Regions from separate parts of the Streptomyces sp. NPDC029139 genome, predicted to be linked through region 1. Evidence: riboswitches for the same ligand, from Rfam matches in the RefSeq annotation. Region 1 holds a riboswitch; the other holds the start of a gene.
The links. A riboswitch is a leader RNA that binds a small molecule or an ion and turns the genes downstream of it on or off. The one in region 1 is predicted to bind ZMP and ZTP.

Region 1 (3,365 bases):
GTGTACCAACCCTGCGACGAGGCGGGAGGGGGCCTGGTCCTCGGCGGGAAGCCGTGATCGGACGGGTGCGTGGGGCAGCGGGGCTTCCTCATGGCGTACCGCTCGCCGGGGCGGTTCCGGGAGGTGCCGCGTTCCGGCCGTGGCGGCTGCGGTCGTGGCCGATGAGACGAGGAACACACGCGCTCGGTGGTGCGGCGCCGGCCCGCCGGCGGGCGGTCGGAGCCGATGACGGTCGCGAGCGGGAGGTGCGGGTTCCTCGCCACGCGCGGCGGGGTGGCCCCGCGCTTCTCCGGACGAGGAACGCGGGAGCCCTGGCCCCGCGCCCGGAGGGTGGGCCGTCCCCGGAGAAGGCCCGCCCCGTCGCCGAGACGCCGAGTCGGCGGGCCGAGCCCCCGCGCGGGATCAGGCTGGGAGGCCCGGGGCCGGGAAGGACGCCATCAGGTCGGCGACCTCGGCGCGGATCGTGCGGAGCGCGTCCTCGTCGCCCGAGCCGGCCGCGGCGACACCGCGGTCGATCCAGTCGGCGACCTGCGCCATGTGTTCCGTACCGAGACCGCGGGAGGTGAGGGAAGGGGTGCCGATGCGGACGCCGGAGGGGTCGAAGGGCTTCCGGGGGTCGTACGGGACGGTGTTGTAGTTGACGACGATCCCGGCCCGGTCGAGGGCCTTCGCGGCGATCTTGCCCGGGACCTCCTTGGGGGTGAGGTCCATCAGGATCAGGTGGTTGTCGGTGCCGCCGGAGACCAGGTCGAAGCCGCGGGCGAGGAGCGCCTCGGCGAGGGCCTTGGCGTTGGCGACGACCGCGTGGGCGTAGTCGCGGAAGGAGGGCTGGGCCGCCTCGCGCAGGGCGACGGCGATCGCGGCGGTGGTCTGGTTGTGCGGGCCGCCCTGGAGGCCGGGGAAGACGGCCTTGTCGAGGGCCTTGGCGTGTTCCTCGCGGGACATCAGCATGGCGCCGCGCGGGCCGCGCAGGGTCTTGTGGGTGGTGGTCGAGATGACGTCGACGTGCGGGACCGGGGAGGGGTGGGCGCCGCCGGCGATCAGGCCGGCGATGTGGGCGACGTCGGCGACGAGCACGGCCCCGCACTCGCGGGCGATCTCGCCGAAGGCGGCGAAGTCCATCGTGCGGGGCAGTGCGGTGCCGCCGCAGAAGATCACCTTGGGCCGCTCCTTGAGGGCGAGCTCCCGGACCTCGTCGAAGTCGATGAGCCCCGTGTCCCGGCGTACGCCGTACTGCACGCCCCGGAACCACGTGCCGGTCGCGGAGACGCCCCAGCCGTGGGTGAGGTGGCCGCCCATCGGCAGGGCCATGCCCATCACGGTGTCGCCGGGCTCGGCGAAGGCGAGGTAGACGGCGAGGTTGGCCGGGGAGCCGGAGTAGGGCTGGACGTTGGCGTGGTCGACGCCGAAGAGGGCCTTGGCGCGCTCGACGGCGAGGGTCTCGACCTGGTCGATGTTCTGCTGGCCCTCGTAGTACCGGCGGCCGGGGTAGCCCTCGCTGTACTTGTTCTGCAGGACGGTGCCGGAGGCTTCGAGGACGGCCTGGGACACGTAGTTCTCGCTGGGGATCAGCCGCAGGGTCTCGGCCTGCAGGCGCTCCTCGGCGCCGACGAGCGCGGCGAGTTCGGGGTCGGTGGCGGCCAGCGCCGGGTGGTGGGCGGGAAGATCGGCAGCATTGTGGCCGGGGAGATCGGCAGCGTGGTGGGCGGGAAGATCCGCGGCGTGCGGGGTGGCGTTCATGGCGTTCCTCCGGGCGTATCGGCGGATCCCGGGGCGCGACGCGGATTCCGGCCTGCGCCACACGGGACCTCTCGGATTCCCGTGGTGCGAGCTGGGGGCTCACCCGCCGAAGGCAGGGGGCGGGCGGCACCCACACGGGACGTTCGGGATCCCGTGGTGCCCAGGCGGGCGGCACCTCGTGTGGTCTGCCGCGCGCGGCTCCCCCGGGGTCGCTTCCCCGTACGCCAGTCGCCGCGCGTGTTTCCAGCCTAGCGGGCGCGCCGTCACCCAGGTTTCCTCGTCCGGCATCCGAGCGACGATAGAAAAAGGGGCCACACCCGCCCCAGGCCGCAGGACGAACGGAGATCCCGTGTCGAGAACGCAAGACGCGATCGCTTCCGCGGAGGCGCACAGCGCTCACAACTACCACCCCCTGCCCCTCGTCGTCGCCTCGGCGGACGGGGCATGGATGACCGATGTCGAGGGCCGCCGCTACCTCGACATGCTCGCCGGGTACTCGGCCCTCAACTTCGGGCACGGCAACCGGAGGCTGATCGACGCCGCTCGGGCGCAGCTGGAGCGGGTGACGCTCACGTCGAGGGCGTTCCACCACGACCGGTTCGCGGAGTTCTGCACGCGGCTCGCGGAGCTGTGCGGCAAGGAGATGGTCCTGCCGATGAACACGGGCGCGGAGGCGGTCGAGACGGCCGTGAAGACCGCGCGGAAGTGGGGGTACGAGGTCAAGGGCGTGCCGGACGGGCACGCGAAGATCGTGGTCGCGGCGAACAACTTCCACGGCCGTACGACGACGATCGTCAGCTTCTCCACGGATCACGAGGCGCGGGACCACTACGGCCCGTACACGCCGGGGTTCGAGATCGTCCCGTACGGCGATCTGACGGCGATGGACGCCGCGGTCACCGCGCACACCGTGGCGGTGCTCCTGGAGCCGATCCAGGGCGAGGCGGGGGTCCTCGTCCCGCCCGCCGGATATCTGCGCGGGGTGCGGGAGTTGACCCGCGAGCGAAACGTGCTGTTCATGGCGGACGAGATCCAGTCGGGTCTCGGCCGGACGGGGCGGACGTTCGCCTGCGAGCACGAGGGCGTGGTGCCGGACGTGTACATCCTGGGCAAGGCGCTGGGCGGCGGTGTCGTCCCGGTCTCGGCGGTGGTCGCCGACCGTGAGGTGCTCGGTGTGTTCCGGCCGGGCGAGCACGGCTCGACGTTCGGCGGGAACCCGCTGGCGTGCGCGGTGGCGCTGGAGGTGATCGCGATGCTGCGGACCGGGGAGTACCAGCAGCGGGCGACCGAGCTGGGCGAGCATCTGCACGCCGAACTGGGGCTGCTGGTGGGCGGAGGAGCCGTCGAGGCGGTGCGGGGGCGGGGGCTGTGGGCCGGCGTGGACATCGTGCCGTCCCGGGGTACGGGCCGGGAGATCTCCGAGAAGCTGATGGACCGGGGTGTGCTGGTGAAGGACACGCACGGTTCGACGATCCGGATCGCACCGCCGCTGGTGATCGGCAAGGAGGATCTGGACTGGGGCCTGGAGCAGCTGCGGGCGGTGCTGTCGGACTGACCGGGTGAGCCGGTGTCCGGGGCGCGCGCTCCGCCCGCCCCGGACACCGGCTCCGTTCACGTCACAGGAT
Region 2 (3,365 bases), on a different contig from region 1:
GATCCGGCCGCCGCGCTCGCGGGTCTGTCGACGGGTGACGCCTGAGGCGTCGGCCGGAGCGCCCGGGGGACGCGCCGGCCGAGGTGTCGGCCGATACGTCACCGCAGCGGCGCGGTGAGTTTGCGGGCGGCGCCGCCCGCGCCGGCGTCGGGGGTGTACGCGGCGAGGCTGCAGGCCACGGTGTCGGAGCCGAGGAGGTAGCCGCTGCGGTAGGGGTACTGGACGAAGGTGGTCCAGCGCGTACCGTACGGCTGCTCCGCGGCCTTGCGGCGCAGCGGCTCGCGGCAGAGCGCCGCGGCCCCCTCGCGTACGTCCCGGTCGGTGCGGTGCTCGCCGGTGAGCCGGAGCACGGCGACGAGTTGGGCGTCGTGCGGCCGGCCGCAGCGGCGCCGTACGACCGTGCCCGGCGCCTCCCGGTCGATGTCGAAGCACTCCCCCGGCCGGAGCCGCTGGAACGGCACGGACGTGGCCGGTCCGGGAGTGGTGGCGGCGGGCGCCGGAGCGGGAGCGGCAGTGGCGGGCGCCGCCGGGCCGGTCGAGGTGGGGGCCTGGGAGCCGGCGCGGGGAGCGGGATCCTCCGCGGGCTCCCCGCCCTGGGGGGCGAGCTGCCGGTCCCCGGGCTCGGCGGTCGGCCCGGTCGTACCGTCCGCCGAGTCCGCCGGCGCCGCCGAGAACCGGCCCGCGTTCCCGCCCGCGTGGCAGCTGCCGGCCACGAGGGCGGCCACCACGAGCAGGACGGGCACGACGAGGTGCCGTAGCGGCGACAACAGGTCGGCGAAGAGCGTGGACATGATGCCCAGGGTCGCTCATGGCCCGTCAGCTCTCGCACCCCGGGGCTACGTTGCGGCACATTGTGTACGGAACCGTGACCGACTCGTTCTCGCATGCCGCGCGCGCGGCCCCATCCGTGTGCTACCGGGTGTCTTGTCGATCGGGCCGGATCAGTGAGCGGGATCTGGTGCACGGGACCTCCCCAGGCCCGCCAGGGCCGAAAAAGACGCCGCCTACAGGCCGAGCTGGCGCTCCGCACCCTCGACGGTCTGCGCGAGGAGCACGGCGATGGTCATCGGGCCCACGCCGCCGGGTACGGGCGTGATCAGCGAGGCGCGCTCGGCGGCGGTCTCGAAGTCGACGTCACCGATGTTGCCCGGGTTGTAGCCGGCGTCCATCACGACCGCGCCGGGCTTGATGTCCTCGCCCTTGATGAAACGGGGCCTGCCGACGGCGGCCACGAGGATGTCGGCCTCCCGCACGATGGAGGAGAGTTCGGTGGTGCGCGAGTGGCAGTACGTGACGGTGGCGTCGCGACCGAGCAGGAGCAGGCCGGCCGGCTTGCCGAGGATCGCGGAGCGGCCGACGACGACGGCGCGCTTGCCGCTCGGGTCGACGTCGTACGCGTCGAGCAGGCGCATGATGCCGCCGGGCGTGCAGGAGACGAAGCCGGGAAGGCCGAAGCCCATGGCGGCGAAGGAGGTCATGGTGACGCCGTCGACGTCCTTCTCCGGGGCGATCGCCTCGAAGGCGGCGCGTTCGTCGATGTGCGGTCCGACGGGGTGCTGGAGCAGGATGCCGTGGACCTCGGGGTCCTTGGAGAGCGCGGTGATCGCGGCGACGAGCTCCTCGGTGGTCGTGGAGGCGGGCAGCTCCACGTGCCGGGAACGGATTCCGGCCTTCGCGCAGCGGTTCTGCTTCATCTTCACGTACGTCACGGAGGCCGGGTCGGAGCCGACGAGCACCGTGGCGAGACAGGGCGTGACGCCGGTGCGGCGGGTGATCTCGGCGGCGCGGGCGGCGGTCTCCCCGACCGTGCGTCGAGCGAGCGCGGTGCCGTCCATGAGGGAAGCGGTGCTGGTGGACATGGGCCACTCCTGGGCGTGGTGGAGACAGGTGATCGCCCAGGCGCACGGCGGCGGCGGGTCCGCGCGGGTGCGTGGAGTCCGCCGGGCCGCTCCCCGGTGGTGATCCACCTCAAGCGCCAGTCACGGCCCGGGCCCCACTCTACGTGAGGCCCTGCGGCACGCGGGGTCCTGGATCCGGACAGTGCGCGTCCGCCGCCCGGTCCGGACGGTTGTGGGCGGCCTCCGCGCGGACGACGATGACGGCCATGACCACGGACGGAAACGGTGGACCTCGACGGGGAGGCCGAGTTGATCGATGCGTGGGCGAACTCGGAGCCTGACGCGGGAGCGCTGCGGCGGGCGCACGATGCCTTCACCGGCGGAGCCCGCCTACCGCTCCTCCCGGTACGCCCGCTGGTCGCCGACTCCTGGCGGCGCTCGGCCCGGGCCCGGGTGAGCCCGGACGGCGCGGCCTGCGTGGAACTGGCCGACGAGGAGCTCGCCGGGCACCGCGAGGAGCATCCGCTGGCCGCCGCCATGCCGGTGATCCGGGAGCTGGTGGGCGCGTACGCGACCGATGGCGAGCACTTGCTCGCGGTCTGCGACGCGGCGGGGCGGATGCTGTGGGTGGAGGGCCACCCCGGGACCCTGCGACGGGCCCGTGCGATGAACTTCGTCGCCGGGGCGCGTTGGTCGGAGTCGGTGGCAGGGACGAACGCGCCGGGCACCGCGATCGCCGTGGACCGACCGGTGCAGGTGTTCGGCGCCGAGCACTTCCAGCGGCCTGTGCAGGCGTGGACCTGCGCCGCGGCGCCGGTCCACGATCCGCACACCGGCCGCCTGCTCGGTGCGGTCGACATCACCGGCGGGGACCGGCTGGCCCATCCGCACAGCCTGGCGTTCGTGCAGGCGGTGGCGCGGGCGGCCGAGTCCCACCTTGCCCTGCTCGCGCCCGCGCCGGCCGGGGACGGGGTCCGGCTGACCGCGCTCGGCCGGGACGAGGCGCTGCTCGGTCTGGCCGGCCGCCGGCTGCGTCTGAGCCGGCGGCACAGCGAGATCCTGGTCGTCCTCGCCCACCGCCCGGACGGGGTGAGCGGCGACGAACTCCTCACGCTGCTGTACGAGGACGAGTCGGTCACCCCGGTCACGCTGCGGGCGGAGCTGTCCCGGCTGCGCGGGCTGCTCGGCGGGGACCTGCTGCGCTCGCGACCGTACCGGCTCGGCGCGGTGGTGGACACGGACTTCGGCACGGTGGACCGGAGGCTCGGCTCGGGCGCGCTGTCGGCGGCGGTCGGCGCGTACGCGGGGCCGCTCCTGCCCGGTTCGCGCGCGCCGGGGGTCGTACGGCTGCGCGAGCGGCTCGCGGACCGCCTGCGGGCGGCGCTGGTGGACCGGGGCGACCCCGGGCTGCTCGCGGACTGGACGTACAGCGCGTGGGGCGAGGACGACGTGGAGATGTGGCGGGCGCTGTCCGAGGTGGTGCCGGCTTCCGGGCTGCCCCCCGTGCTGGCCCGGCTGCGGACCCTG

Region 2: another riboswitch for ZMP and ZTP. It lies ahead of ACZ4VW_RS16970 (bifunctional 5,10-methylenetetrahydrofolate dehydrogenase/5,10-methenyltetrahydrofolate cyclohydrolase); the one in region 1 lies ahead of ACZ4VW_RS03325 (serine hydroxymethyltransferase).

Annotation. Positions count from the first base shown of each region.
Region 1 is NZ_JBVHWN010000001.1:731,020-734,384, forward strand. It holds gene ACZ4VW_RS03325 (serine hydroxymethyltransferase) at 403-1,740, opposite strand; ZMP/ZTP riboswitch at 1,892-1,982, opposite strand; gene rocD (ornithine--oxo-acid transaminase) at 2,090-3,295, shown strand; gene ACZ4VW_RS03335 (glutathionylspermidine synthase family protein) at 3,357-3,365, opposite strand, start outside.
Region 2 is NZ_JBVHWN010000006.1:249,593-252,957, reverse strand. It holds gene ACZ4VW_RS16980 (SWIM zinc finger family protein) at 1-45, shown strand, start outside; gene ACZ4VW_RS16975 (hypothetical protein) at 99-791, opposite strand; gene ACZ4VW_RS16970 (bifunctional 5,10-methylenetetrahydrofolate dehydrogenase/5,10-methenyltetrahydrofolate cyclohydrolase) at 1,005-1,859, opposite strand; ZMP/ZTP riboswitch at 1,887-1,993, opposite strand; gene ACZ4VW_RS16965 (GAF domain-containing protein) at 2,124-3,365, shown strand, end outside.